4 regions of the Oenococcus oeni genome follow, and region 2 is predicted to be linked to each of the others. Evidence: predicted binding sites of a transcription regulator. Region 2 holds the regulator's gene; each other region holds the start of a gene.
The links. Region 2 encodes Rex, which represses fermentation and respiration genes when NADH is low (regulators of the CRP and FNR family bind a similar motif). Its sites were predicted from a motif close to TTGTGAANTANTTCACAA; they were not measured.
Positions count from the first base shown of each region.

Region 1: the regulator Rex is predicted to act here: its motif matches at 3,170-3,187, upstream of J3U91_RS03570 (iron-containing alcohol dehydrogenase).
Region 3: the regulator Rex is predicted to act here: its motif matches at 4,628-4,645, upstream of J3U91_RS01495 (NAD(P)-dependent alcohol dehydrogenase).
Region 4: the regulator Rex is predicted to act here: its motif matches at 5,188-5,205, upstream of J3U91_RS08835 (zinc-dependent alcohol dehydrogenase family protein).

Region 1 covers NZ_CP084701.1:673,877-681,819, forward strand. Annotated here, with positions in the region: gene treC (alpha,alpha-phosphotrehalase) at 1-1,191, shown strand, start outside; gene treR (trehalose operon repressor) at 1,226-1,948, opposite strand; gene J3U91_RS03565 (hypothetical protein) at 2,231-2,758, shown strand; gene J3U91_RS03570 (iron-containing alcohol dehydrogenase) at 3,236-4,408, shown strand; gene lepB (signal peptidase I) at 5,511-6,128, shown strand; gene kdsA (3-deoxy-8-phosphooctulonate synthase) at 6,344-7,198, shown strand; gene J3U91_RS03585 (KpsF/GutQ family sugar-phosphate isomerase) at 7,185-7,943, shown strand, end outside.
Region 2 covers NZ_CP084701.1:1,371,921-1,379,863, reverse strand. Annotated here, with positions in the region: gene rsmI (16S rRNA (cytidine(1402)-2'-O)-methyltransferase) at 1-816, shown strand, start outside; gene J3U91_RS07260 (acyl-[acyl-carrier-protein] thioesterase) at 809-1,555, shown strand; gene galE (UDP-glucose 4-epimerase GalE) at 1,593-2,591, shown strand; gene tsaB (tRNA (adenosine(37)-N6)-threonylcarbamoyltransferase complex dimerization subunit type 1 TsaB) at 2,588-3,313, shown strand; gene rimI (ribosomal protein S18-alanine N-acetyltransferase) at 3,297-3,812, shown strand; gene tsaD (tRNA (adenosine(37)-N6)-threonylcarbamoyltransferase complex transferase subunit TsaD) at 3,809-4,834, shown strand; gene J3U91_RS07235 (redox-sensing transcriptional repressor Rex) at 4,918-5,583, shown strand; gene J3U91_RS07230 (GroES family chaperonin) at 5,696-5,971, shown strand; gene groL (chaperonin GroEL) at 5,975-7,609, shown strand; gene pnuC (nicotinamide riboside transporter PnuC) at 7,760-7,943, shown strand, end outside.
Region 3 covers NZ_CP084701.1:290,865-298,807, reverse strand. Annotated here, with positions in the region: partial or broken gene J3U91_RS01520 (2-oxo acid dehydrogenase subunit E2) at 1-379, opposite strand, end outside; gene J3U91_RS01515 (alpha-ketoacid dehydrogenase subunit beta) at 372-1,352, opposite strand; gene J3U91_RS01510 (thiamine pyrophosphate-dependent dehydrogenase E1 component subunit alpha) at 1,355-2,491, opposite strand; gene J3U91_RS01505 (lipoate--protein ligase) at 2,502-3,506, opposite strand; gene J3U91_RS01500 (alpha/beta fold hydrolase) at 3,749-4,552, shown strand; gene J3U91_RS01495 (NAD(P)-dependent alcohol dehydrogenase) at 4,699-5,820, shown strand; gene aldA (aldehyde dehydrogenase) at 5,879-7,333, shown strand; gene J3U91_RS01485 (hypothetical protein) at 7,424-7,943, opposite strand, start outside.
Region 4 covers NZ_CP084701.1:1,699,881-1,707,823, forward strand. Annotated here, with positions in the region: gene trxA (thioredoxin) at 19-333, shown strand; gene alsS (acetolactate synthase AlsS) at 447-2,129, shown strand; gene budA (acetolactate decarboxylase) at 2,132-2,848, shown strand; gene J3U91_RS08825 (VOC family protein) at 2,903-3,292, opposite strand; gene J3U91_RS08830 (DUF6198 family protein) at 3,312-4,079, opposite strand; gene J3U91_RS08835 (zinc-dependent alcohol dehydrogenase family protein) at 4,083-5,093, opposite strand; gene scrK (fructokinase ScrK) at 5,246-6,121, opposite strand; gene J3U91_RS08845 (D-2-hydroxyacid dehydrogenase) at 6,379-7,356, opposite strand; gene J3U91_RS08850 (TetR/AcrR family transcriptional regulator) at 7,524-7,943, shown strand, end outside.

The sequences.
Region 1 (7,943 bases), 700 kb from region 2:
ACTGACTTGGATTATCTGCATTTATATGATATTTCCCAAGCGGATTTGAATTGGCGGAACCCGGAAGTTGTTTCGGAAGTAAATCATGTGTTGAAATTTTGGCTTGATAAAGGCGTGAAAGCTTTTCGTTTCGATGTAATCAACGTAATTGGCAAGGATCAGCAATTATTAGACGATCCGACTGGCGGGGACGGTAAAACTATGTATACGGATAAACCAATCGTCCATGATTACTTGCAAAATATGTATCGAGACGTTTTTGCTAAAGAAAATAATATTATGACGGTCGGCGAACTAAGCTCAACTAGCGTTGAAAACGCAGTTGAATACACGGCACCGGATCGTCACGAACTGTCGATGGCATTTACTTTCCATCATTTAAAAGTCGACTATCAAAATGGCGATAAATGGACCAAAATACCTTATGATTTTCAAAAATTGCGACAGGTTCTGCATCAATGGGGAAAGGGCTTATCGGATGGTAACGGCTGGCCTGCTTGGTTTTGGAACAATCATGATCAACCACGTGCGATTAACCGCTTCGTTTCCAACCCGAAATATTACCGTTTGGGAGCGGAAATGTTGGCTGCCGTTGTTCATTTGAATCGGGGCACTCCATATATATACATGGGTGAGGAAATCGGTATGATAAACCCGGATTTCAAATCTATCGATAGTTATGTCGATGTCGAATCCCATAATGCTTATAAAGAATTATTGAAAAAAGGGACCTCAGCTAGTGAAGCTTTCCAAATCGTTAAAAGCAAGTCACGTGATAATTCTAGAATACCAATGCAATGGAATTCAGAAAAATATGCTGGTTTCTCACGACACAAGCCGTGGTTGGCTAATGGAAATTATAAAGATATCAATGTTGCTAAGGATCTGTCTGACCCGAATGGATTGTTTAGTTTCTACCAACAACTTATTTTATTGAGAAAACAAGAAAAAGTTATTGCTAAAGGGGATTATCAACCTTTCTTTCCAGACATTCCCGAAATAATTGCTTTTAAACGACAATTTCAGGAAGATTCATTACTTGTAATCAACCATTTTGGTGAAGAAAAAATTACTTTATCACTGCCGTTAGAGTCTCTTGGCGGGAAAATTATATTGTCGAATTATTCGAATAAAAGGATTGCTAGGCAGTTAACTCTTAAGCCATACGAGACACTTGCAATTAAATATTAAAATAAAACCCGATCTTTTAAGAGCGGGTTTTTCGTTATTTTTTTTGGCGTCGGGAGAATTCATTAAATTGAAATTTATCAGGTCGGTGTCTACTGATCGTATGTTGAAAATATGTTGTGTCGGCTAAATGGACACGACTTTCGACTTGGATTAAACGGTTCTCCCGTTCGGGAAGATCGGGCATTAACAAGCGATCCTGCTTGCTGATTAATTCTGCTGTCACTGATTTTTCAGCATATGAAATAGTAAGCTTCTCTGTGTTTTCTAAATATTCATAGATTGAACCAGCAGCAATTTCAGCTGTTAAATTATGCACCACGCTCCGATCGAAATAATCTTCGTCAATGACACTGGCCAAACCGTTAATATAACGGACGCGAATGAGGTGATATAGTTTGGTTTTGGCCGGAAAACCAGTCGTTTGTCGGTTCATAGCCGTTGATTGAAGTCTCTTAAGCAACACAACTTTTGTATTTGCATCCAACCTTTGAACCTGTTTTAATTCTTGGAAACTTGTTAAACCAGAAATTGGAAAGTTGACTAAACTATGTTGCAAAACCTGTGATCCGCGGCCATGCTGCTTTTGAATAAAACCGTCCTCTTCCAAATGTGATAAAGCTTTGCGGACGGTATCCCGAGAACAGGAAAATTGACTGGCTATTTTTGCTTCGCTCGGCAAAAAAGAATTGGCAGGGTACTTTTCCTGAATAATATCTGTTTTGAATTGTTGATAAATTTCAATATAGCGTGCTGTCATCAGACGTTTCGTATTTCATCAAGAACTATGATTGCTGCATCTCATTATACTTGAAAACGTTTTTCAAGCACACAATCTTAGGCCTGAATCTTGAAACCGAATTTTGAAGTTTTTGTTTTCAAGAATCATTTAATTTTAAATTTTCATGCAGAAATTTTGGCATAATGAGAATAAAGTTTTTAATTTAGATATAGTAAAAAGAGGCTAATTTTAACTAAAATAATTAAATTTATACTACAAAATTTTTCCAACGAGTTTTTAAGAGAAACATTATTTATACTTTTGATCATCATTTTATTCGTTGCTATTGCTTTTTCCTTCAATCGGCTGCCCGTGTTTAAAGGGAAACTGCTGGTTAAAAACGGCAAAATTTCAAAAAAAAATTTGAGTGATGATGGCAAAAGAGAAACTAACTATATAAGGGTTCTCTTGAAAAAGGAGAAGGGTGTACCAATTCTTTTTGATAGACTCTATTTAATCGTCGAACCAAAATCGGAAAATAATAAAGTTATTCCAAAAAATAAAATTGTTTTAAATATTAGAACGCTCCTTGTTGAGGGTGAAAGAATATCCAAGACGGCTAATAAAATGGTTTATGTTCCTTTTTCACTAGACGGTTTGGACGGATTTTTCGTAGACATTAGTTTTTCTACCGTTAAAAAATCTATTTCAGCAAAGTTCACCGGTTTGGATTATTCGAAAACAAATTTTGTTTTTGCCGCTCGTTTAGTCACGGGTGAAATAATTTATTCAAATAAATTCAAAATTAATATTTCCAAGCGTTCGTTATACACTCTGCCTGAAAATTAGCTGGTCAGTGAGATTTTAGATTTAAAATACTTTTTCAGGACATGTTGTCCAAGTCTTTTTTAAACATCCTCACAAGCTCCATTATGTCGCTTTCTCTTGTCAACTCGATTGAATCATACTTTTGCTGAAAATTAGAATTGAGGTTCATCAATGCAATTGCAAGTTCGATCGCACGATCTAGGTTTATATTTTTGTCCATTCAACACCCGTTCTCCTTTATTTTTGCTAATCATTCATTAAGAAAGCTATGAGGCTTTTCTCGTCAATAAGCTTTATTTGTTTTTGATCAAAGAACTCAGCAACTTTAATTTTAACCAAAATAAATTATTTTAATTAAAAAATAAAAATATTTAAATAAAAATATTCCAATAAATATTCATTCACGACCTTTGATTTAACCGAAAAGTTTCCTTGTGATATATTTATCATGAATAACACAAAATAGTATTATCCATCCCAGAAAGAAGGCTTAAAAATATGGTAGAGCGTGCATATGATTTTTTGATGCCCAGTGTTAATTTCTTTGGTCCGGGGGTCATTTCAAAAATTGGCGAACGTGCAAAAATGCTGGGAATGAAGAAACCGGTTATTGTAACTGATAAGTTTCTTGAGAATTTAAAAAATGGTGCTGTTGCTCAAACACTTGCTTCTTTAAAAAAATCCGGTGTCGATTATGTTGTTTATAACGAAGTCGAACCGAACCCAAAAATTCATAACATTAAAGAAGTCAAAACATTGTACGAGAAGGAGGACGCTGATTCAATTATTACGGTTGGTGGTGGATCAGCCCATGATACCGGAAAAGGTGCCGGCATCATTATGACGAATGGCGACGACATTACAAAATTGGCCGGCATCGAGACGCTGAAAAATCCGCTGCCTCCGTTGATTGCTGTTAACACGACAGCCGGGACTGGTTCGGAATTGACCCGGCATGCTGTTATCACTAATGAAGAGACGCACCTCAAATTCGTTGTTGTTTCCTGGAGAAATATTCCTCTTGTGTCGTTTAATGATCCGACATTGATGTTAGACATTCCAAAGGGACTAACAGCTGCAACTGGTATGGATGCTTTTGTTCAAGCAGTTGAACCTTATGTTTCGGTTGATCATAATCCGATTACTGATTCACAATGCATTCAGGCGATTAAATTAATTGAAAGCAGTTTACGTGAAGCTGTTGCTAACGGACACAATCTTCAAGCTCGTACCAAAATGGTCGAAGCCGAGATGTTGGCTGGAATGGCCTTTAATAATGCCAATCTCGGTTATGTACATGCAATGGCTCATCAGTTGGGTGGCCAGTATGATGCCCCACATGGTGTTTGCTGTGCGTTGCTTCTTCCTTATGCTGAAGAATACAATTTAATCGCCGATCCGGAACGTTTTGCCGAACTGGCACGGATTATGGGCGAAAATACTGATGGATTGTCAACCAGAGACGCCGCCGAATTATCAATTAAAGCAATGAAACAGCTATCTGAAGATGTTGGTATATCACACTCGATTAAAGATATCGGCGCAAAACCCGAAGACTTCGACTTAATGGCAGAAAATGCCTTAAAAGACGGCAATGCATTTTCCAATCCACGTAAAGGTACTAAAGAGGATATCGTTAAAATATTCCAAGAAGCTTACGATGCAAAATGAATAACTTGATTATTGGTCAAATATTAAAAACGAAATTCGTATACACATTGAGTATTTAAGTTAAAAAAACTCCCGATCCAAGTAATCGGGAGTTTTAATTAATTACAATCCAATAAGAGTATTAATATAACCACGATCTTTATCATCAATTGCAGTTATTTAAAATAGAGAATCACAAATTCAAACATCAAGTAATTTGAAATCGAAAGAAGTTGTAAGCAACATTGTTGTATTCGCTTACATTTATGTATTATAATAAACTTTGGCGTTGATAACAACGTCCTCGTATAAGTTCTTCTCTTAAAATTTAGTTTTCTCTAAAAAACAGTCATATTTGTGGCTGTTTTTTAATTCATAGTTATATCAAACGATTGATAATTGTTTAAGAACTTTTTTGTCCAGATCGCTTTTATGATTGATTTTATATTAAGCATTATTTTTTTGTATAATTATTAAGATTATTTTTTACCGATGAAAATTAAAGTACTAAAAAGAAGTTTTAAATATGGTTTTTTTATCACTACATTATTGACGATTCTGGATGCCACGAAGCACCTATTGTTTGATTATGAGGGAATCCACGATACCTATTCGCTGTTATTGAAAAACAATGCTGTGTGGGTCTTTATTATTTCGATTTTTTCCCTCTACTTGCTTCTTGTCCTCCTTGCGACTGTTGTAATTTATCTTTTTTTCAATTTCACGCATAAGCTGTTGTTCCGGAGATCTCGCTGATCGATTCCTTTTTTTTGGCAGCTTTTTTGTCAATAGGCCTTCCTAATTAATCGACTAGTATTTTTGAGTTAAAAAAATGCCCCAAAAAGTGGGTGGGCATAAACGTTTTTTGATGTAAACATAAAAAATTGAAAGTGTAAATTACTGTAAGCAACATCAATGGATGCGCTTACATCAATCCATTATAATAATTTAAATCAGATATTACAAATATCAATTACCAACAAAGAAGATTAAATTTTCCAATATAAAATCCGATTGAATCAACTCAAAAATAATATGATTTCTTTGGATATTCTTAAAATTTTTTTTTAATGATCAAGGTCTTGTAGTAGCCTATTTAGTTAGAAAGACTGGGCGGATTATTATGGGTAAAATTAAAAAAATATTTTCATGGATTTTTCCGATAACGATTGGGTTATTACTGGCATTTATAATTCATTCGTTTTTTTTGGTTCCGGTTAAAGTCGATGGCGATTCAATGTTGAATAACCTCCAAAACGGCCAGAGAGTTTGGGCTTTCAAGCTGGAAAAAATACATCGCGGCTCCGTAATTATTTTTAATGCTAAAAAAGAGGACCCCGGTATTAAAGCCAGAGAAAAATATTATGTCAAGCGTGTAATCGGTGTCCCGGGCGACAAAATTAAAGCTTCCAACGGAAATATCTATGTTAACGGCAAAAAAATATCTCAAACATATATTTCTCGTTATAACCGAACTACAGGAACCGGGAACTGGGATTTGTCATATCTGTCATCGGGCAAATCGGCTTTTGTTTCCGGAAAATCTCATTGGATTGATGGAAAAGCTGTTAAAGTTCCAAAGGGCAATTATTTTGTTTTGGGGGACAATCGTTCAGTTTCTGAAGATAGTAGATATTTTGGTTTTGTCAAAAAGTCGCACGTTCTTGGCGTTGCGAAGATTTTTCCTTGGGATAAAAGTCATAAGGCAGTCAATGATGCCTGGAAAAATTTTTTTAATTAGCAAATAGTTGTTTAATCTGGGTTCTGACCGTTTCCTAGGAAAATATTTTTTTCTTTCGAAATACGCAAGCAACCACTCCGTGAAATCAAATAGTAATTTTTATTTAATCTTTTTTCTGTATACTTGTATAAAATTAACAATTTCATACTGTTTTTCATTTTCCTTCAAATTGAAGGAAAGATCATCTTTTCAAAATTTATTTTAAGGAGAAGTTTATGACAGAAAAAATTTCTACCGTTTTTAAAGATTTTGCTTTTAAAGATTCTCAATTGACTCTTTTAGCGGGTCCTTGTGCAATTGAATCATATGAAACTTGCGCTCAAGTTGCCGAGAAACTGAAGGAAATTACCGAAAAGCTCCATATCAATTATGTTTTTAAGTCTTCCTTTGATAAGGCCAATCGGAGTTCCGCTGATTCCGACAGAGGCAGCGGCTTGGAAAAGGGCCTCGCGATTTTGGAAAGGATCAAAAAGAATTTTGATTTACCAATTGTGACCGATGTCCACGAATCATATCAGTGTCAGCCAGTCAGCGAAGTTGCCGATGTCTTACAGATACCAGCATTTTTGAGTCGACAAACCGATTTGTTGTTGGCGGCTGCAAAAACCGGAAAAGTCGTTAACATCAAAAAGGGCCAATTCATGGCACCTGAAGATATTAAATCGGCAACTTCCAAAATCGACCCAATTACGTCGAAGATTCTGATCACGGAGCGGGGAACCAGCTTTGGTTATCATCGCTTGGTTGTTGATATGACCGGTCTGATCGAGATGAGGGAAGCCGGTTTTCCAATCATCTTCGATGCGACTCATTCTGTTCAAGTTCCAAGTGCTCATGGCAATCATTCCGGTGGCAATCGGGATTATGCTTTTCCATTGATGCGGGCTGCCTTGGAAATCGGCGTTGACGGCATTTTCGCCGAAGTTCATCCTAATCCGCCGGAAGCTATCTCCGATGCCGATAATCAATTATATTTGAGCAAGATTGAACCGATTTTAGTCTCTGCCAATCATATTTTTCAAGAACACCTGGCCAGCCAAGAGGAGAGGTCCGCTGATGGCTTATTATGAGATCGCTCGTGATGTATTTGCAAAGGAATCGGCTGAGCTTGCAAGCGTGGCTAAACGTTTAGACGATAAATTTGACAAATTGGTCGATCTGATTAACGACACCAATGGCCGGATTGTGTTCATTGGAATTGGCAAATCTCAAATTATTGCCGAAAAAATTTCTGCTTCGCTTTCATCTGTTTCAATTCATAGTTTTACAGTCGATGCCGGAACAGCTTATCATGGAGACCTTGGCCGGATATCAGATGATGATTTGTTAATTTTCGTTTCGAATAGTGGCGAAACACAGGAAGTTGTCCAGACTCTTTTTGCATTGCAGACGATTTATCCAAAGGGTCTTAAAACAGTCTCTTTGACCGGCAATTTGGATTCCACTTTGGCAACTAATACCGGTCTGGCTTTTGACCTTGGCGTCTCTAAAGAAGCTGATACTACCGGGCTTGCTCCAACTAGTTCGACGACAGCAACACTGGTATTTGGGGATGCTCTTCTGGCAGCTATGGAAAAGAGTATTTCCTTTAATAGAAATCAATTCGCTTTGTATCATCCTGGTGGGACAATTGGGAAGCTATTGCTGCAAAGAGTTAAACATGTTATGCATGAAAAGGTTCCTTATGCCAACGAAGACACGCCGATTAACGAAGTTATTTATCAGATCAGCGATTATGGTATCGGAATGACTTTGGTCAAAGATAAAGATAGCGGCAAGGCGATTGGGATTGTTACCGATGGAGATATTAGAAAG
Region 2 (7,943 bases):
GTACCAACGCCGATAGGAAACCTTGATGATATGACTATCAGAGCTGTTTCGACGCTGAAAGAAGTTGATTTGATTGCTGCGGAAGATACACGTCATTCAGGAATCCTTCTTCAACACTTCCAAATAAAAAAAGATTTAATTAGTTTACACGAACATAATTATGCCCAAAGGGTACCGGAATTAGTCGATAAATTGAAAAAAGGTCTCAATATTGCACAGATATCGGATGCTGGAATGCCTTCGATTTCCGATCCGGGTCATGAGTTGGTTTTAGCGGCAATCCAAAATGGGGTTGATGTAATCAGCCTGCCGGGCCCTTCGGCTGGGATCACAGCTTTGATTGCAAGCGGCCTTCCAGCTGATAAATTTACTTTTATTGGCTTTTTATCGAAAAAGGATTCCGAACAGAAAAAACAGTTAGAAGAATTGATGCCCTTAGACTCAACTTTAATTTTTTATGAATCTCCATTTCGTGTTGGCAAAACTTTGGAAAATGTTCGTGCAATATTCGGTGAAAAAACCAAGGTTGTTTTAGCAAGAGAATTAACAAAGAAATTCGAATCCTATTATCGTGGTGATATTACTCAAGCACTGAATTTTATAAAAAGCAATCGTCCGCGAGGAGAATTTGTTTTATTGATAAAAAAAATTCACGAAGCAATCGTGCCTTCTGATGAGTTAATTGTCGATTTGATCGATGAAAGAATTGCTTCTGGAACGAAACCAATTGATGCTATTAAAGCAGTTGCAAAGCTGTTGGGCCTGATTAGAGCCGATGTTTATAAAATTTACCATAAGGAGAAAAACGATGTCTGAAATTTATTCCGAAGAACTTTATATTGAGGACTTCTATTGTGATCGAACAGCAAAACTTTCTTTGCCGATGATCACGGAATTGGCAATTTCGGTCAGTTCCAAGCAGACTGTTGAAATGGGAATCGGTATGCAGCGTTTGGTCGAAGCTCATCATGGTTGGATCTTATTACAGTATGATATTAAGATTAATCGTCGTCCGAATTTAGGCGAAAAGATCAAGATCAGGACTGATCCAAAAAGACATAATCGTTTTTTTGCCTTTCGCGATTTTGATTTTTTCGATCAAGATGGAAATACTTTAATTCATATTGATTCTTTGTGGGCAATGATTGATTTAAAGCGTCGCCGTCTGGTTAGTATCGACTCTGAATTTGTGGATCCATTAAAAGGCAATCTCGTTGATCGTCTTGAGAGACTGGAGAAGCCGGCCGATCTTGATCGAAGTTTCAGCGGAGCTTCAATTTCGGTCGAAGAAATTAAAGCGAATTATTTTGATATCGATACCAATCAACATGTTAATAATTCCAATTATTTAAAGTTCTTTTTAGTCCCGGTTGCGGAAAATTTTTTGTTGAGGCATGAACCGAAACGAATTTTGATTAAATATGTTAAAGAGATCCGGCTGAACCAGTCAGTCGTTTCGATGGCTCAATTTATCGGTCCTTTGCATAGCGTCCATGAAATATCGGATAATTCGCTGATTAATGCTCAAGCTGAAATTGAGTGGTCGGAAGTTTAGTGATAACATTATCAGAGACAATTAAGGGAGATTGAAAATGAATGTATTAGTTACAGGCGGCGCCGGATATATTGGTTCTCATACTGTCGATCGTTTGCTTGCTCACGGCGATCGGGTGTCAGTTGTGGATAATCTTTGGACCGGTCATCGCCAAGCGGTTCCGGATCAGGCTAAATTTTATGAAGCCGACGTCCGCGATAAAACAGCTCTTAAAAAAATTTTCGATGAGAACGATTTTGATGCAGTCGTTCATTTTGCCGCTTTAACTCAAGTCGGCGAGTCGATGAAAAAACCACTTTTTTATTTTGACAATAATACTTTCGGTGTGATTTCTTTGCTTGAAGCAATGCGTGATCACAATGTTAAAAAGATCGTTTTCTCTTCATCCGCTGCGACATATGGAGTTCCAAAACATAACCCGATTACCGAAGATGAAATACAAAAGCCAATTAATCCTTATGGATTGACAAAGCTACAGATGGAACAAATTATGGCTTGGTCCGATCAAGCTTATGGAATTAAAGGGGTTGCCCTTCGATATTTCAATGTTGCCGGAGCCAAGGCCGATGGTTCAATTGGCGAAGATCACAATCCGGAAACGCATATGATTCCAAATATTTTAATGGTCGCCCAGGGCAAGAAAGATAAAATGGTTATTTTTGGGGATGACTACAATACTCCTGATGGTACAAACGTTCGTGATTACGTACATGTTGTTGATTTGGCAGATGCTCATGTTCTGGCTTTGGAATATTTGCAACGAGAAAATAAATCCAATCGTTTCAATTTGGGAACAGAAATGGGCATGTCAAATAAACAATTAATCAGTGCCGCCAAAAAGGTGACTGGAATTGATTTTAAAGTTGAGATTGGCCCCCGCCGCGCCGGTGATCCGGACGCTTTGGTTGCTAGCCCGAAAAAAGCCAAGGAAGTACTTGGCTGGGATCCTAAATTAAGTAACGTTGAGGATGAAATTAAATCTGCCTGGAATTGGATGACTAAACATCCAAATGGCTATGATGATAAAGAACAATGAAAATTTTAGCTTTTGATACAAGCGGATCGACGCTGAATGTCGGTATTTTCGATTCGACAACCGGCCTTTTTTTTGCTCATAATCATGAGCATGATCTGGCCAGAACACATTCGATGAAGATTTTACCGGCTATTTCCGAACTCATGAGAAAAGCAGCTTGGGATTACAAAGATTTGGATAGAATAGTGGTAACAGCCGGGCCTGGTTCTTTTACTGGATTAAGGATCGGCGCAACGGTTGCCAAAATTTTGGCCAGTCAGCTTTCCTGCGATTTGGTGGCGGTTTCAACCCTTTTTGCAATTAGTGATTCAATAAAGCTTACTGCCGGTCAATTGAAAGTACCGCTGATTAATGCTCGCAACCATAACGTTTTTGCCGCAGCTTATGATCAGCAGGGAAAAGTTGTAGTTTCTGAAAAACACTGGGTTTTTTCCAAGCTGCTAAAACAACTGCCAAAGAATAGCTGCTTTGTTTTTGAAGAAGGAAGCGGCGACGAGTTCAAAAATGAAATCAAGGATAATGCTTTTAAATTTGTCGAGCAGAAATCCAATCGTTTAATCGATCCAAAAGTTCTGGCAAAGTCGGCTTTGTTTTTACCGGTCATTGATCCTGATCACTTTGTTCCCAATTACCTGCGAAAAACAGCTGCCGAAATGAATTGGGAAGCGAAACATCCGGAAGCGAAGGATGGGGAATATAGCAAATATGTTTCTGAAGTCTAAAAAAATCGAGGGTTTTAGCGAACGACGGATCGAGATTGCCAACACACAAATTTTGATTCGCCAGGTCGATTTGGAAGATACGAAAAAATTAGTCGCGATTGAAGAGGCTGTTTATACCGGCTCCGCCCCTTGGAATCAATTTGCTTTTGTTTCGGAAATCAATCAAGGCCGCGGCAATTTGTATTTGTCGGCCAATGTTGGTGGACAGGCGATTGCTTTCATTGGTATCTCTTATCGCAAACGGCAACATGATTTGCACATTACGAATATTGCCGTGCTGCCGATTTGGCAAAACAAAGGACTTGGCAGTTACTTGATTAAGTTTGCCGGGCAATTGGTTAAAGAAAACAATCTGGGAATTCTGTCTTTGGAAGTTCGCCGTTCAAATAGAAAAGCGCGTAAGCTTTATGAAACGCTCGGTTTTAAAGAGATACAGGAATTGCCCAGTTATTACGATGATGATCATGAGGATGCAATTGAGATGGAATGGTGCTTATGAATGAGAAAACAGATGATATAATATTAGCCTTTGAATCTTCAGCCGATGAAACGAGTGCGGCAGTTGTTAAAAACGGTAATACAATTCTCAGCAATGTTGTCGCCACTCAAATTGCCAGCCACCAAAGGTTTGGTGGAATCGTTCCCGAAGTTGCCAGCCGCCATCATCTAGAATGGATCAATCGCGTAACGGAAGAAGCTTTGACAAAAGCCGGTATTAATGATCCTGAACGGCAATTGTCCGCGGTGGCAGCAACTTACGGTCCTGGTTTAGTTGGATCTTTATTGGTTGGTCTGATGGCAGGGAAAACATTTGCTATGGTCCATCATTTACCTTTTATTGCCGTTAACCATTTAGCCGGGCACATCAGTGCAGCCAACTTTGTCAAAGCAACGGTTTATCCGGCATTGGCAATTATGGTTTCCGGAGGTCATACGGAATTACTTTGGATGGAAAAAGAGAATACTTTTCAAATCATCGGTACAACGCTTGATGATGCTGCCGGCGAAGCATTTGATAAAGTTGGTCGGATTCTTGGCCTTAAATATCCAGCTGGCAAAGAAATTCAAGAAATGGCTGGTCACGGTAAGGCTGTTATTAAATTTCCAATTGCACATACCGAAGACGATTTTGATTTTTCTTTTTCCGGTTTGAAATCATCTGTATTAAACTACGTTCACCATCACGAACAGGTCTCAGAAGAATTCAATAGGAACGATGTTGCTGCAAGTTTTCAAAAAGCAGTCGTTGAAGCAATTACCGAAAAGAGTAGATTGGCAATTGAAAAGTTTCAACCAAAGCAGCTATTGCTCGGTGGCGGCGTTGCTGCCAACTTGGCTTTACGAACTGCTTTTGAAAATTTATCGAAAGAATATAAAATTGAACTTACGGAAGCACCGATTAAATTATCCGGTGATAATGCAGCAATGATCGGTGCAGCTGCTTATCTTAATTACAAACAGAGATTATTTGCACCACTTGATTTGAATGTTGATCCATCTTTAAATTTTGCAAGAATGTGAGCATTTCACAATTTTTGTGATCTTTTTATCTAATTCGTTTACAATTAATATATCTTAGGTCAATGAAAGGATTTGAATATACTATGACTGCTGATACACAGATACCACGCGCAACCGCTCAACGTTTGCCGATTTATTATTATTATTTATCCTCGCTGCATGAAGCAGGCATAAAGCGGATCAATTCAACAGAAATTTCCGAGGCGATCAAATTTGACGCAGCCACGGTTCGTCGTGATTTTTCTTATTTTGGAGCTCTTGGAAAGCGTGGATTCGGTTATGATGTTTCGGCTTTGCTGGATTTCTTTAGCAAGGTTTTGTCTCAGGACAAGCTTAATAAAGTTGCCGTGGTCGGAACTGGTAATTTAGGCCAAGCTTTGATGAAATACAACTTTGTTCATTCAAGCAACATTCAGATTGTAATGGGATTTGATGTCGATCCAAAGAAAAAGGAACTGAAGATCGATAATGAAAAGGGTGAAACGATCCCGGTCTATTCGATTGGCGATTTAAAAAGCGAATTAAATAAAGAAAATGTTATGATTGCAATTCTGACGGTTCCCGGAAAATCCGCCCAGGAAGTTACCGACCAATTGGTTGATGCCGGTATTAAGGGCATTCTAAACTTCTCTCCGATTAGAATCACGGTTCCAAATAGTGTCAGGGTCCAGCATGTTGATTTAACGACCGGGATGCAGACTTTGATTTATTTCGTTGATAATTTTGAAAACATTAAAAGTGCCAAATAGGCATTATTCAATTTAATTTTAAAAAGGTCAGACTTTGTCAAAAAGTTTGACCTTTTTTGACCAATTGCGTTATAATTTTACGCGGAACAAATTAAAAGGAGGTTTTACATACATGATCAAACCATTAGGCGATCGAATTGTTCTTAGTATTGACCAACCTGAAGAAGAAAAGGTTGGCGGAATTTTAATTGCAAATAATGCCAAAGAAAAACCAGTGATGGGTTCTGTTGTGGCAATTTCGGAGACAAGTGTTGGAGATTCAAAAGCTCCCAAGTCTGTTAAAGTCGGCGATAAAGTTATGTTTGATAAATATGCCGGTTCTCAAGTTACGATCGACGGGGAAGATTACCTCATTGTTCACGAAAAAGATATTTTGGGGGTATTGTAATATATGGCTAAAGAAGTACGCTTTTCTGAAGATGCTCGCACTCGTATGCAAGCTGGAATCGATAAATTAGCGGATGCCGTTAAGACAACGATCGGTCCTAAGGGTCGCAATGTTGTTTTGGAGCAAAGCTATGGAACACCAACAATTACCAATGATGGTGTCACAATTGCGAAAGCTGTCGAGTTGGACGATCATTATGAAAACATGGGAGCCAAGCTTGTTACGGAAGCAGCTTCCAAAACTAATGATGTCGCTGGTGATGGAACAACTACAGCAACTGTTTTGACTCAAGCTATTGTTAATGAAGGCTTGAAAAATGTTACAGCTGGTGCTAACCCAGTTGGTATCCGTAGTGGAATTGAAAAAGCAACTGCAGCCGCAGTTGCTGGTTTAAACAAGAATTCCCACGAAGTTGAGGATTCATCTTCTATCCAACAGATTGCTTCTATTTCTGCTGCTAATGAAGAAATTGGTAAATTAATTGCCGATGCCATGGAAAAAGTTGGTCATGATGGTGTCATCACGATTGAAGAGTCCAAAGGTATCGAGACCGAATTGGATGTCGTTGAAGGTATGCAGTTTGATCGTGGATATATGAGCCAATACTTTGTTACCGATAATGACAAAATGGAAACAAATTTGGACAATCCATATCTTTTGATTACTGACCAAAAGATTGGCAACATCCAAGATATTCTGCCAGTTTTGCAAAGCGTTGTCGAACAGGGACGTTCTCTTTTGATTATCGCGGACGACATTACTGGAGAAGCTCTTCCTACTTTGGTATTGAATAAGTTGCGTGGAACCTTTAATGTTGCTGCTGTTAAGGCTCCTGGATTTGGTGATCGTCGCAAGGCTCAGTTACAGGACATTGCAATTTTGACCGGTGCAACGGTTGTTACTGAGGATCTTGGTTTACAACTTAAAGATGTAACTATTGACCAATTGGGACAAGCCAATCGTGTAACTATCACAAAAGACAAAACGACAATTGTCGAAGGCAAAGGCGACAAGACTGCTTTGGCTGATCGAATCAAGTCGATTCGTCAAGAAATCGATTCGACTACTTCGGACTTTGATCGCGAAAAGCTCCAGGAGCGTCTTGCTAAATTAGCTGGTGGCGTCGCTGTTGTTAGAGTTGGTGCTGCAACTGAGACCGAATTAAAAGAAAAGAAGTATCGGATTGAAGATGCTTTAAATGCCACTCGTGCTGCCGTTGAAGAAGGCTTTGTTGCAGGTGGGGGAACCGCATTTGTTAATATAATTCCTGAAGTTAAGAAAGTTGCTGATTCATTACAAGGCGATGTTGCTACCGGTGCAAGAATTGTTCTTCGTGCCCTAGAAGAGCCTTTACGCCAAATTGTTGAAAATGCCGGTTTGGAAGGCTCGGTTATTGCTCAACGTGCTAAGAGCGAAAAACCAGAAGTTGGTTTCAATGCTGCGACAGGTGAATGGGTTAACATGATTGATGCTGGAATCGTTGATCCAACCAAAGTTACTCGTTCTGCTTTGCAGAATGCCGCTTCTGTTTCAGCTATGATTTTGACTACCGAAGCAGTTGTTGCCGAGCTTCCTAAGAAAGACGCTCCAGCTGCTCCAGCTGCTCCTAATGCTGGCGGTATGCCGGGAATGATGTAAAATTCTCTATTTTTAATTAAGTTTTTTAATGATAGTAAAGTTAATTGAATAAATTTAAATTACTGTTTTAAATCCTGATTTCGATCAGGATTTTTTTGTTACTCTTAATAACGCGCGCTCGCGTATAGAACAAAAAATTGGAGGAATTATATGGAGCAACAACATACTTTTAAAGATTTATTTAAACCATCTTGGTACATTCACCAAATGTCTGGTTGGTCAACATCGTCATACATACTCTTGCTATTTGGCTATCTTTTTATTGCATGGCAAACATTTAGCGCACCCTTGAACGCAATTGCAATTTGGACTTTTGTAGCCGCTATTTTAGGCT
Region 3 (7,943 bases), 790 kb from region 2:
TGCTATTTGAAGAATCAGAAGTTGGAGCTGCTGGAGATGCTTGGCTGGAAACCGCTGTCTTTTTTTCGCTTTCCGCGGGTTCTTCTATTTCCTTGGCCTCTGTTTTTCCCCTTTGGCCATCGTCAGCGGCCGAACCACTACCGTCGCCATCAAACTCAATCAGAGGTTCGCCAACTTTCACTGTTGTTCCCGGTTCAACAAATAACTTCGTGACTTTTCCAGAATAAGGTGAAAGGATCTCCTGCAGAAGCTTGTCGTTTTGAACTTCAGCAACCGAATCGTCGGTTTTGACCTGATCGCCGACTTTAACCAGCCAATCGGAAATTTCTCCCTCAGCCATTCCTTCGCCAATATCAGGCATTTTAAAGATTTCAGTCATAATTTACAATCTCCTTAACTTTGTCGATGATATCGTCAGCATTAACCATCCAATCGTTTTCTGCCTGGGCAAAAGGATAAATGGAATCAGGAGCGGCAACCCGACCAACCGGTGCTTTCAAACTTAAAATGAATCTTTCGGAAATTTCCGCCATCACACTGGCTCCAATTCCGGCCATTCGTTGTGCTTCTTGGGCAACAACCACGCGTCCGGTTTTCTTGACCGATTCGCCGATCGTCTCAATATCAAGGGGTGAAACAGTTCGCAAATCAATAATCTCGGCATCAATCCCTTGTTTGGACAACTCTTCGGCGGCATTCAAAGCAACCGGTGTCATTCCACCATAAGTAATAATGGAAATATCCTTTCCTTTCCGAACGACAGCTGCTTTATCCAATGGGGTCGTGTAATATCCTTCGGCAACTTCGCCTTTGATCGAACGATACAGGTGCAGGTTTTCAAGGAAAATAACTGGATCATTTGATTCGATCGCACTTAAAAGCAAACCTTTGGCATCTGATGGATTAGAAGGCATTACAACTCTCAATCCTGGAGTCTGGGCAACCAGGCCCTCTAAATTATCGGAATGCATTTCCGGTGTCTTTGTTCCGCCACCATAAGGTGCACGAACAACAATCGGCATTTGGCGGGTTCCGTTAAAGCGGAAACGATTGCGGGCCATTTGGCCGGCCAAAGAATCAAGTACTTCGTATATAAAGCCATAAAATTGAATTTCCATGATTGGACGATAGCCCTGAGTGGTCAAACCAATCGCCAGACCACCGATCCCGGATTCAGCCAATGGAGTGTTAAAAACACGGTCCTCGCCGTACTTGTCTTGCAAGCCGTCGGTAGCTCGGAAAACACCACCGTTTTTGCCGACATCTTCGCCAAGAATCAAAACATTTTTATCATGTTCCAAGGCGAGATCCTGAGCTTCTTTAACGGCATCAATGTAACTTTTAACAGCCATTTTTACTTGCCCTCACTTTCGAATTTTTCAATTTGCTCTTTCATTGCATAACCAGGAACTTCCAAAGTATTCTTCAAGTAGTCACTGATTTTTTGCTTGTCGATGTTATCGGCTTTTTTAATATCTTCATCGATTCGGGCATCAATCTGGGCAATATAATCATTCTCTTTGTCTTCATCCCAAAGTCCTTTGTCCGTAATATATTTGCGCATGCGAATCAAAGGATCCTTTTTCCACCAATCAGCAATATCCTCTTTGGTACGGTAACGAAGGGGGTCGTCTCCGGCAGTAGAATGAGCTTCGAAACGGTCTGTCAGAGTCTCAATCAAAACCGGCCCTTTGCCAGAAACTGCCCAAGCCCGTGCTTCTTTGGCTGCAAGATAAACAGCAATTGCGTCCTGTCCGTCGACTACCAGACTTGGAACGCCGACTGCCCAGCCTTTGGCCGCCAAATGTGGAGCAGCAGTTTGAAGTTTGCGTGGAGTCGAAATAGCAAAACCGTTATTTTGAACAAAGAAGACTTCATTTGCATGATAAGCCGCCGCAAAATTCATTCCTTCGTAAAAGTCGCCTTGCGAAGTGCCACCATCGCCGGTATAAGCATAAGAAACAGCTTTTTTGTTTCGCTTCTTTAATCCCAAAGCGACACCGGCTGCCTCCACATACTGCGCGCCAATAATAATTTGTGGAAACCAAGAATTAACTTCTTTACCATCATCGGTCGTATATTCATTCCCAACGACGTGACCGCGGCTCCATAGAATCGCCTTCCAGATCGGCCATCCTTTAGCAACTATTTCGGGAATATCACGGTATCCCGGAAAGAGCCAGTCTTCATCGTGAAAAGCATAGGCCGAAGCCATTTGCGACGCTTCCTGTCCAGCGGTCGGAGCAAAGAAACCAAACCTGCCCTGCCTTGCTAATTTAGTTGAACGAATATCCAGTTGCCGGTTAAGCAGCATATTATGAAAAATGTTAATCAGATCATCATCGCTTAAATCAGCACGTTCCAAAGCTTTTTCGTCAACGATTTTACCATCGTTGTCCAAAACCTTTAACGTTGGAAAAGCATCATCTTGAGCTTTTAGCTGGTAATCAAAATCCAAAATCTGATCATTTGTTTTTGAGATATTTGACATCTTGTTCCTCCTATAATTTTTGTTCAGTTTTAGCATTGAACATATCTGCCAATTCACGATTATCAATTGCGCCAAAATATTGGCCATCGACATTTTTTTGTAAGATATCGTAAATTACATTTGCATTGAACGGCTGATTAATAAATCGATCTTTGATCTCCCGCCAATCGCGCACACCCAGGAAATCGCCGGTAAAAACAATGTCTTTGATCAAACCTTTATCAACATTTGCGTGTACATCGATCGCGCCGGCATCAAATTTTCGATGATTATTGAAATCAAACTCCGGGCTTCGGCCATAATTCCAATCCCAGCTAGCAAACTGCTTATTTCGTAAATCAATAATTGACTGTTTTTGCGCGCTGCTGAGAACGTATTCTCGATCCTTGCCTTCGTCGGATAAATAGTACTGCAGGGCTTCCCAGAATTTCTCTAGACTTAATCCGGCCGGAGCATAATCCTTGATATTACCGACTCGTGAACGAACCGAAGTCGCTGCCTTGGAAATAAATTTTTCGTCGGCAACATTTAATGAACTAACCATTGTTTCGACATTTGAATTCCAAAGCAAAGTTCCATGATGCATTAAATAACCGCCGGCATAACGTTGGGCGTTACCGCTGACTTTTTTACCGTCGACAGTCAAATCGTTTCGGCCGGTAATCTGTGCATCGATACCGACTTCACGCAATGCGTCGTACATTCGTTTGACGAACTTATGAAAATCGACTTCCGCACTGCTCGCTACCGGAACAAAAAAGGTAAAACAAATATTTCCCAAGTCATGGTAAACAGCTCCGCCACCGGAAACCCGACGAACCACCTGGATATCATGCTCGTCAATATAATCTTGATTTACCTCGGCAAAGGTATTTTGATTTCGTCCTACAATGACAGCATTTTTGTTCTGCCATAAAGAAAAGACCGCTTCTTGGGGCTTTAAATTATATAAAAGCCAAGTATCCATCGCGATATTCGTGTAGGCGTCGTTCCCAAAGTATTTGATAAATTGCATTTCTAACCTCTAATTTGTGAAATGTTGCCCACAATTTCTGTAAGCGCTTTTAATTAACGACTCTGTTTTAACACTGAAAAAAAGTCTGCAAATTGAACATTGGTTCAAAAAGGCTGTTTAAAGGGCTTTTCTTTTTAGTAAAAGTTTTGATATTATTACAAATTTAATTTTTCTATAAAAATATCTGATTATAAATTAATTCACAATCTCCTTGAAAATGATAGTTATTTTATACTGGCTGTATGGCTAATTTTCAAACAAATGATAAAGTTAGGATCAAATACCATATTCAAGGAAAAGAAGATGGGCAGGCTTTGATATTTATCGAGGGCTACTCGGGAAATGAAGCAACTTGGGCGGCACAAATCAATGATTTTGTGAAAGCCGGTTTTAAAGTAATTACTTACGATCGAAGAAACCACGGAAAAAGCCAAAGTGTTCCCTATGGAATGCAGATAGCTCGTCACGGTTTTGATCTAGCAGAATTAATCAATCATCTCAAGCTGAAAAAACCCGTTCTGATCGGCCATTCAATGGGGGCATCGACAATTTTTGCCTACCTATCTTTCTTCGGTTGCCAAAACGTTAAAGCAGTTGTTACCGAAGATCAATCTCCCAAAGCAATTAGTGAAAACGACTGGGTTTTCGGCTTGTTTAACAGCAGTTGGGAAAATTTTTATAAAAATGCAGCTTTAATCGAAACGACCAAATTGACCAGATTACCAATCAGTAGCGAAATAAAAAGAATCTTGGGAGAGGCCTATAGGAGCTATCAACCTTTCGATTTTCATTTCAATCAACCTTTGTTGCTTGACTCTCTGGTCCAGGATTGGCGCGAAGAAATCAAAAATGAAACTGTTCCCCATTTATTTTTGGCCGGCTCGGCTTCCCCTTTATGGTCGTCGGAGCATTCAAAGGCTGCTGCAAGTTTGAGCCCTTTTGCAAGGGCCTATACTTTCAAAGGCTGCGGTCATATTCCACATCTGGAGTCAGCCGATGAATTCAATCGACTCGTAATTAAATTTATTCAAAAAAACAGTTACTGATTTGCAGGAGTTCTTACTCCTGCTTTTTAATTTTCAAAAACAGTTTTCAACTTGCATTTTTTGCCTAAAAAGACCTTGTAAATTTATTCACATTGAACTATCTTTGAGGCGTGTTAAGCAAACAACACAAATGGAGATGTTAAATTATGAAAATTAAAGCTGCTGTTATTCCCAAAGTTGGTGATAAATTTGAAATCAAAGACGATGTCGAATTGGCTGATATGGACGATGACGAACTCCAGGTAAAGGTTGTTGCAAGTGGAATTTGTCATTCCGATGAAGCATTAAGAAAAGGAGATGCCGGATGGACTTTTCCGACAATTCTTGGGCATGAAGGTGCCGGAATTGTCGAAAAAGTCGGTCCTCGGGTTTCACAATTTAAACCAGGTGATCACGTCGTTATGTCATTTTATTCAGACGGCACCTGCGTCAATTGTTTAAAGGGCATACCGACTCAGTGCCTGGACTATGCCAAATATAATTTGAGTGGAACCAAACCCGATGGAAGTGATCATTTTAAAGAGAACGGCCACCACGTAAGTGATATGTTTGATCAATCATCATTCACGACTCATACAACTGTTCACGAAAGAAATGCAATCAAAGTCGATAAGAGTCTCGACCTGCGTAAACTTGGACCGCTCGGCTGTGGTTACGTAACCGGTTCGGGAACTGTTTTGAATACTTTAAAACCGGAACCTGGTTCAACAATGGCTGTTTTTGGAACCGGAGCGGTCGGATTGGCTGCAATGATGGCCGGAATCATTGTTGGCTGTACGAAAGTAATTGCAGTCGATATTGTTCCGTCCCGCTTGGATTTGGCCAAAGAAGTCGGGGCAACCGATGTTGTCAACAGCAAAAACGAGAACGTGGTCGATGCCATTAAAAAAATAACCAATGGCCGCGGTGTCGATTACGCGGTTGACACAACCGGCGTCCAGTCTGTTATGACCGACTCGATTAAAGCCTTGGGTGCCGGTGGAACGAGCGCCTTGATTGCCGTAACACCAAAATTAATCAATATCAGTTCATGGAATGATCTTTGTGTCATGGACAAGAAAGTTATTGGCGTCAACATGGGTGATTCAATTCCTCAAGTCGACATTCCAAGATTAATCGAATACTACAAAATGGGTAAATTCCCGTTTGATAAAACAGAGAAGTTCTACCCATTCGAACAGATAAACGAAGCAGATGCTGATTCTGTTAACGGTAAAACAATCAAGCCGGTCTTGGTCATCGATAAAGATTATCAGCCCGGCGACTGATCCAACTTACAGATAAATAAAATTGAAATCTTTTGTTAAATAAAAGGAAGCAATTATTATGGCTCTAAAACAATATCAAATGTATATAAATGGTGAATGGGTTGATTCTGATAATGGAGAAAAAATAACCGTTTATAACCCATCAAACGAAGAAGCAATTTCGCAGGTGCCTTCAGCTTCATTAAAACAAGTTAAAGAGGCGATTGACGATGCCTATGCAGCACAAAAAGACTGGAAACGAGTCCCCGCTGCAACACGAGGTTCTTACCTAGTTAGAATTGCTGCTCTAATTCGCAAAAACGCTGACTACTTGGCCCGCACTTTGAGTGAAGAAGAAGGGAAAATTCTCTCGTTGGCGATGACAGAAGTTACTTTCTCAGCCGATTATATCGATTACATGGCTGCTCAGGGAAGAACTTACGAAGGAGAAGTAATTCAATCCGATAACGCCAACGAAAACATTGCCCTATTAAAACAGCCCATCGGAGTTGCAGCTGGAATTCTGCCGTGGAACTTCCCCTTCTTTCTAATTGCCAGAAAATTTGCCCCAGCGCTTGTAACCGGAAATACGATTGTAATTAAACCAAGTTCCGATACCCCAAACATCGCCTTGGAATTTGCTAAGTTAGCCAACCAGGTCGGATTGCCAAAAGGTGTTTTGAATTTCGTTACCGGCCCAGGCTCGGTTGTCGGCAGCGAATTGTCCAAAAACGAAAAAATTGGTATTATTTCCTTAACCGGGTCGGTTGATTCCGGAAAAAGGGTTATGGCCGATGCTTCTAATCACGTGGCTAAGGTTAGTTTGGAGTTAGGTGGAAAAGCTCCAGCGATTGTTTGCAAAGATGCCGATATCGATTTGGCCGTCGACTCGATTATTAATTCGAGAATTGATAATAACGGAGAACTTTGTAACAACTGTGAACGTGTTTATGTGCAAGAAGATATCGCCGAGGAATTCACGAAGAAATTAGTTGCCAAAATGGCCGCGACAACAATCGGTGATCCGATTGAGCATGAAAATATCGGCATGGGACCATTGATCAACAAAGCTGCCGTCGAAAAAGTCGATGCAATGGTTCAAAGGGCCGTTAAAGCCGGCGCAAAAGTCGAATGTGGCGGCAAGCGTCCTGAAGGGAAAGGCTACTTCTATCCAGCTACAGTCGTTACAAACGTCAAGCAGTCCGACGAACTTGTCCAAGAAGAAATATTTGGCCCGGTACTGCCGATTCTAACCTTTAAAAAATTGGATCAAGCCATCGATATGGCAAACGACAGTAAACTAGGTTTGACCAGTTCGATCTTTACCGAAAATATGGATGCTGCTGCAACCGCTGCTAACGAATTGGAGGATGGTGAAACTTACATCAACCGCTTCAATTTTGAAGCGATGCAGGGCTTCCACGCCGGCTGGAAAGAATCCGGACTCGGTGGTGCCGACGGTAAACACGGTCTAGAAGAATATGTCAATACTCATGTAGTTTACTTACAACGCCATCCGGAAAAAGCCGACTAATAGCATAGTAAATTAATTGATAATTTAAAAACCTCCGTGATCTAACAATATAATTGTTTTAATTACGAAGGTTTTTATTTGTTTTTTTAATTATTTAAAAATGTCTTCTAAAATATCGACTGCATTGCTGAAATAGCCGCTTGCTGATTGAGCAAAATTAATTATCGTATAAACATAAAACAAATTAATCATTGAAAAGAAAAAAGCAATAATTGCCAAACTTCTCGGTGCCTTAAACAAACTAGTTAACGCGAAAACGATCGCCACAAAAAGCAACAGAACGCCAAAGAAGAACATGACAATCAAAAGTGAAGCGAGATTTTCAATATTTGCTTTACTTTGAAAGTTTAGAAGAATATCCGGATTCAAAATGAAAAGAATTGGCGATAAAGTAAATAAAAGGCTGAAAAAAGCCAAAACAAGCGAGCTAATCCCATTCTTCGGACTGGAAAACTTTCTTTCTTTTTTTAATTGCCGCAGCTCTTTTCGAGAGAGATTGTCTACAGGCGGAGTTGCTTGTATTGGATCGGTTTCCAGGCTCTCTTCCAATGTAAATTCGCCCTTATTCAAAGCCTTACGAAACTCTCGTGGTTTTGGATCGCGTCCATTA
Region 4 (7,943 bases), 330 kb from region 2:
TAGAGAAGGAGGAATTATATGGCAATCTCAGTATTAAATTCTGATTCGTTTGAAGAAGCAACCAAATCCGGCGTGACTGTGACTGATTTTTGGGCCACTTGGTGTACCCCTTGTAAAATCCAGGCACCTATCTTGGAAAAACTTTCTAATGAAATGTCGAGTGTTAAATTCGGCAAGATTGATGTCGATCAAAACCAGGAAACGGCAAATGGACTTGGAATTAAAGCGATCCCTACCTTGATCGTTAAAAAAGACGGTGAAGTCGTTGATCGGATCGTTGGCGTACACAACCAAAAACAGTTGACTGATATTATTGATAAATACACAAAATAAAGTTTATGAAACTATATACTTTATTGAAGAAAAGCCTGTTTAAAGCAGGCTTTTTGTTGTCAATGAAAATTCACAAGTGTTAAAATACAAAAAAGACAGAGGTGAATTTATTTATGACAGAAAAGAAACGTTTTGGGGCCGATCTGGTTCTTGAGTCCCTATTAAATCATGACGTTAAATATGTTTTCGGCATTCCCGGAGCCAAAATAGACCGGCTTTTTGAAGTAATTGAAAATAATTCCAATGCTCCAAAACTCGTGATCACAAAACACGAACAAAACGCAGCTTTCATGGCTCAAGCGGTCGGACGTCTGACCGGAAAACCCGGTGTAGTGCTCGTAACATCCGGACCGGGAGCATCGAATCTGGCAACCGGAATTTTGACGGCACAGACTGAAAATGATCCGGTTGTCGCAATCGCCGGCCAAGTTCAAAGACAGGATCTTTATCGCCGAACACACCAATCGACTCCTTCAGTACTTTTGTTCAATGGAATTACAAAATTCACGACCGAGGTACAAGATGCAGAAAACTTATCCGAAGTAATTGCAAATGCCTTCAATATTGCCAGCGCGGCCCCTCAGGGAGCCTCTTTCATCAGTCTCCCACAAGACGTTGACGACAGTCCGGTATCGAGTCAAGCCTTGGAAAAAGTAGAAAATATTTCTGCTGGTCCGGCCAGTCCGGAACAAATCGAGTTCCTGGCAGGTAAAATACGTCAGGCAAAATTGCCGGTTATTTTGGTTGGCCAACGCGGTTCCGACGAAAAAACCGTCAAAGCTCTCCATGATTTTTTGCACGCAACTAAATTGCCGGTTGTCGAAACATTTCAAGGTGCCGGTGTTATCGATCGGTCTTTGGTAGAACAATCGTTTTTTGGGCGTGTTGGTTTATTTGCCAACCAAACCGGCGATCAACTCTTAAAAGCTTCCGACTTGGTAATTGCACTCGGTTATGATGCCGTTGAATATGAACCGCGTGTTTGGAACAAGAATAATAAACTGCCGATTGCAACGATCGATTCGATCCATGCCCAGATCGATGCACATTATAATCCGAAAATTCAATTAGTCGGCGACATGCCGGTAACAATTAATCTATTGGCCAAACAGCTCAATAATTATTCGCTGTCAAAAGAAAGCAATTCTTTGCTTAATAAATACCGTGAACAGCTTAAAAGCGAGCCTGGCGGCCCAAAATTTGTCGCAAAAGTCGGTCTGTCCCATCCTTTGGATGTTGTTCACGCCATTCAAAAACAAGTCGACGATAATATGACTGTTACTTTGGATGTTGGCTCGGTATATATATGGATGAGCCGTTTCTTCCGTTCATATCGTCCGCGTCATTTTTTAATTTCCGACGGCATGCAAACCCTGGGCGTTGCTTTGCCTTGGGCAATTGCGGCAGGTTTGGTTCGTCCAAATGAAAAAATTGTCAGTGTATCCGGGGATGGCGGCTTTATGTTTTCCAGCGCGGAATTGGAAACAGCTGTTCGACTGAAATCAAATCTGGTTCATATTATTTTTAACGATCATGGACATTACGATATGGTTAAATTCCAAGAGGAAATGAAGTACGGCAAATCAGCCGGAGTCGATTTTGGTCAAGTCGATTTTGTGAAGTTTGCCGAATCCTTTGGAGCAAAAGGCTTGCGTGTAGATGATCCTACAAAAATCGACCAAGTTTTGACTGAGGCGTTTAATTGGGATCAAGGACCGGTTTTGGTCGATATTCCAGTCGATTATTCGCACGATACCGAACTTTATTCGGAATTGATCGAAGGAGATATGGATTAAAAATGAAAGATTTAACAAAAGCTTATCAACATGGCACTTTGGCTCAAATTATGGATGGCCAATATGATGGGACAATACTGCTTAAAGATCTTCTCGAACACGGCGATTTCGGTATTGGTACAACAACCGGAATCGGGGTCGAATTAATAGTTTTGGATGGGGTGGCTTATGGAATCCCCAGCAGCGGAAAAGTCCAAAAAATGGACATCGAGCACGAAAAAGCACCCTTTGCAAATATTAACTACTTCGATCAAAAGTTGAAGAGCGAAAGCCTAATTAATCTTGATTCCGATAGTTTTCAAAAAAGGGTTGAAGAAGAATATAAACTTAAAAATGTCTTTGCCGCAATTAGAGTACACGGAGAATTTACAAATGTTTTGGCGCGATCAGCCGATAAACAAGAAAAACCATACCCGCCATTTTCAAAGGTCGCGGCAGCGCAACATGAATTCCATGCTGATTCACTGACGGCAACGATGGTTGGCTATTATTCAGCAGCGATGTATGAAGGGACAACCGCGGCCGGCTTTCACCTTCACATTCTCTCCGATGATCGTCAATTCGGAGGGCACCTATTAGATTTTAAAATCAAAAAAGCCGACCTCCAGGTTCAGATTTTTCAGGATTTCCAGTTGCATCTACCAATTGAAAATCCCGATTTTCGCCGACGCGAATTAGACTTGGAAACTTTAAAAAAAGCGATTGAAAAGACAGAATAAATAATAAAAACGGACCGTTATTTGATCCGTTTTTTAAAACTTATTTTTGAAAAATCAAAGAATATGACAAAATTCAATTGTTTCTTCATTTGGCCCAAGAATATTGAAGAAACGAATTCCACGATCCCAGAACGAAGGGATTGATTGAATTTCATCATTAACCAAACGTAGGCCTTGTTCTTTAGCAGCGCTAAAAGCTTTTTCGATATCCGTTGTATTCAGGGAAATGTGATTAATTGCACCGGCCTTCATAACCGCTGGATCGCCTTCCCATGTTTCAATCGTTAAATTGCCAAAGCGCATAAATGCACAACGATTCTTGCCGTTTTTGAACAATCCGGCTTCTTCAAAACCAAGCGATTTATAGAAATCGATCGTTTTATCCAAATCAGCCGAAGGAATACCCACGTGTTGAATTCCGGTAAAGAAATTTTTTAATGCCATGTTGAAATTCTCCTTTTTATTAATTAATTTGTTTTCCAACATCCAGTGCCTGGTGATGGAGATGGAGAAAGACCCGCTTATCGGCAAAACCGGTAATTCCACCTTGAAAGAGAAAGGCGAAAATCGTGCCCAAGCCCAAATTTGTAAACTGGTGATCGATAATTAAAGCAATGATTGCCAGAACCGTTGGTGGAATATAGGATACCCACATCGCCGCTGCAGCATTGCCTTTGAAATATTTAAAACGCAGAACCTGCATTAAATCATCCGCCGGATGCAAAACCAGATTAACTCTTTGATAAATCGAGATAGCAGTTGCGATCAAGGCAACACCGAAGAAGTTTAAAACGATATAAAGAATGATCATTCCTAAACTGTGGGCTTCTGGCAAGCCTTTGAATACCGGATAAACACCATTGAAAAAATCAGCGAAAACCTGAATCAATGCTGAGAAAGGAACCATAAAAATCATATTTCCGATTGCTCTTGACCAAGACCAATGACCGATCAGAATCGCGTTCAAAATTACTGTTAGAACACCAATAATAATAAAGGCCCAGAAAAGATTCCAATTAAGCGCATCTCCGAAGTTTACTGTTGCAGCGGTCCAATAAGCAGCTCCTAAATAAGAAGGATGGATTTTGGCACTTGTTACCAGTGTCAAAACATTTCCAGCTGAGTTAATAACCAGCGATAAGATGAAGTAAGCAATTGAGCTCTGCATTGAAATTGTTCGTGTTTTTTGTATTGGTTCTGTTTTTGATGTTGCTGAGATATTAGAAGACATCGATTAAGCACCTACTTTAACAACAGCTTTGCTGACATTTTTAACACTGCCATCAAGATAATCGGAAACTTTATCAAGTGATGGTTCATTACTAATCAAAGACAATACGTCCAATTTCCCGCTCGACAACAATGCCAAAGAATCTTCAAAAGCATTAGGGTTGATAAAGGAACCTTGAACTGTAAGTTGCTTTTGATAAACCTCGTAAGTATTCATTTTGAATTCCTGATTTGGTTTTCCGACACCAAACATCAAGACTTGCGCTCCTTTGACAGTTGCATTAACGGCTTGTTCTTGTGTTTCGGGAAGACCGACTGCTTCGATCACAACATCATAATCAGCCGGAATCTTGTCGCGAGTCGTATTGTAAGTATTGGTAACGCCAAATTTTTCTTTGTTCAGAGCCAGCTTTTCATCGATAATACCGGCAAAATCCACTTGATGAACTCCGTAAGCACGCAGAAGTTGAACAAACAATTGACCCATAAAACCATCACCGATTACCAGAGCCTTTTGATAAGGCGTTAACTTTAACAACTTAACACCGTGAACAGCACATGAAATCGGTTCGGTTGTGGCGGCGGCTTTTAAAGAAACGTTGTCAGGAACCTTGTAAACCTGTGTCGAAGGTGCTGTGAAGTATTGTTCCAAACCTCCGTTACGGGTAACACCGACGGCCGACAAATTATCACAAAGTTCTGGACGGCCAGTCCGGCAATAGAAACAGTGGCCACAGTATATGTTCGGATCAACCGTTACCCGGTCGCCGACCTTGACGCTTGTAACTTTCTCACCAACTTCGGAAACAACCCCGGAATTCTCGTGTCCCAAAACAATTGGTGGAACCGCAGCGGCCGAACCCGGCAAACCATTGTAAAGAGCATGGTCGGTTCCACAAATTCCGGCGTATTTGGTCTCGATCAAAACCTCATTTGCCTTCACTTGAGGCTTGTCGACTTGTTCAATTTTCATATTCTTAACGGCAGTTAATACTAATGCATCCATCGTTGCCATAATAAAATCTCCTTTTTTCAACAATTGTCAATTTAAGAATCAACAAAGGAATCATTATTCAAAATGGGAAATAATCTTTAATTCAAACCCTTTTATGTGAAATAATTCACTTATTGTATTATATCACTATTAAAATAATTTTTTCACTAACTTTATTTACGATATTCCAAAAGTGCCAAAGCAAAATCGCCTAAAGTCGCTGATCCGTTCTCCTTGATTGCCGGCATCACAATATAATCTTCCAGTTTTCCAACATCGACATAATCATTTAACAGCTCTTTAAACTGGACACGAACCTTTTTCAAAAATTCCTCGCTAACGACGCCGCCGCCAAAAACAATCTTTGCCGGGCGAAGTGTCAAAGTAACTTGAATCGCTGCTTGAGCAACATAATAAGCCACTATGTCCCAAACATGGTCAGTCAGTGGAACGTTTTGACCTTTTTTACCGGTTCGCGCTTCAAAAGTCGGACCGGAAACGAGTCCCTCAAGGCAATCGCCGTGAAAAGGACAAATTCCTGGAAAGTCCAAATCATCCGGATGACGCTTTAAACGTACATGCCCCATTTCCGGATGGCCAAGATCACCGATAAATTTGCCATTCACAATCGCGCCGGCACCAACACCAGTTCCGATCGTGTAATAAACCAAAGAATTAATATGCTCGTTGAATAAAGTCGAAATAACATATTCTCCATAAGCCGAACCATTAACATCAGTGGTCCAATGAATTGGTACATCAAAATCTTTTTTTAAACGACCTACGAAATCAACATCGGCCCAACCGGGTTTTGGCGTATTTGTTATGTAACCATATTTAGGCGAATTGCGACGCAATTCAATCGGTCCAAACGAAGAAACGCCAATCGCTTTTACATCGTCAAATTTCTTAAAATATTCGACACATTTTGTCAATGTTTCTTCTGGTGTAGTCGTTGGAAAACGAACAATATTTTTTGTCCGGTAATCCTCATTGCCGACGGCACAAACAAATTTGGTACCGCCAGCTTCAATGCTTCCTAGTAACACTCGCATCCCCCTCTGGTACAAAAATAAGAATTGATATAAAAAACAATCAATTATTTCACTCTGAAGGATAAATAAATCCAATTCAGAATCAGTTCTATCAAGTTTTTTCCGATCCAACCAGATTTATAAATCCTTCATTAACTTGATGTTAGCGTTTTCAAAAAAAGCAATAAAGTGAAGTTTTCCACAAAATTCAATTAGTTTGTGGAGAGCTTTTTGACTGTTTTTAGGGATTGATTTAAATTATTTTTAAAAGTTTAATAAAGAATTTCATTCTCGATATGTTTGCCTTGAGAAAGGGCAATCGCATCGTTTAAAGCTATTTCAACCATATTTTTAACGGCCAGGTTCGTATAAAAAGCCACGTGTGGCGACAGTAAAACGTTGTCCCTCGACATTAATTCCTGAACATCAGCCGGAAGTTTGTCAGGATTTTGGATTTTGCCCATAAACTCGGTTTCATTGGGCAAAACATCCAGAGCTGCTCCAGCTAATTTTCCGCTACGCAAATTTTCCAATAAAGCCGAAGTTTGAATAATCCCTCCGCGGGCAAAGTTTAAAATGTATGCATTCTTTTTAACTTTTTGAAAAAAATCTTTGTCGGCCATACCATTGGTCTGCTTGTTTAAAGGCGTATGGAAAGTGATAACATCAGCCCTTTTCAAAGCATCGTCAAGATTTGTATAATCCAAAAAAGCTTCATTTTGAGCATGGTAAACCGGATCAACTGCCAAAACCTTCGCGCCAAGTACATGAAGCATCTCAGCCAGAGCCGAACCAATACGTCCAGCGCCGATAACAGCGACCGTTAGATCATGGATTTCTTTCCCCTGAGGGGCTGCAGACCATAACCAATTACCCGATTCTGTGGCCTGATAATATCTCTTGTTGTCACGGATCAGGTTTAAAAGTTGTGTCAATGTGTATTCGGCAATCGCTCTTGGCGAATAAGCTGCGACATTTGACGCACGCAGTCCGGCTTTATGAATCGCATCGATATTTAAAATATCGTAACCAACCTGACGGATACTGATTTGCCTGATACCTAATTCAGCCAGACGAGAATACACCATGTCAGGAATGTTGACCGTCTGTTGGGTAACAACCGCATCGAAACCGGCTGCCAAATCGACATTTTTTTCGGATAAATAATCGGTTTCCTGAACGATTTCATGGCCAGTACGATTGGCAAACTCTTCAATATAAGGTACTTCATCTTCGAAAACAGCATACATTAGGATTTTCATATTGTTGCAATCTTAACAAAAAAAATCCTCGATAACAAACTAAAAGATATCGGATTATGAAAAGGAAAACAAAATCTTTTTCTTGACTTTTAATTTTAATAAAGTTATTATGACATGTTGTCATATGACAACATGTCATAATAAAAACAATCTGTATGCCGAAAGAAACTTTTTACAATTTAAGTGAAGAAAAACGTCAAAGGATTATTAATTCCGCTGAAAAAGAGTTCTTCCGCGTGCCCTTATCAAAGGCAAGTATTGCCAATATAGTTACTGGAGCCCAAATCCCTCGGGGAAGTTTTTATCAATATTTTGATGATTTGAATGATTTGTATCATTATTTTTTTGAAAAAAAATTTCAGGGCTTTCATGAAAATTTCAAAAAAGAACTCGAAAATCACCAAGGCGATTTGATTGAGGCATGGCGGCAAGTCGCAAAAAAAGTCTTGAGAAGAATTGTGAATGGCGAGAATTCGATTTTTTTCGAAAATGCTATTTTCGGTTTGAATATTCAACGAGATCAAAATATTATTGATAGTTTTGCGAATTTTCATCATCCGGAAAACAAAGCACCG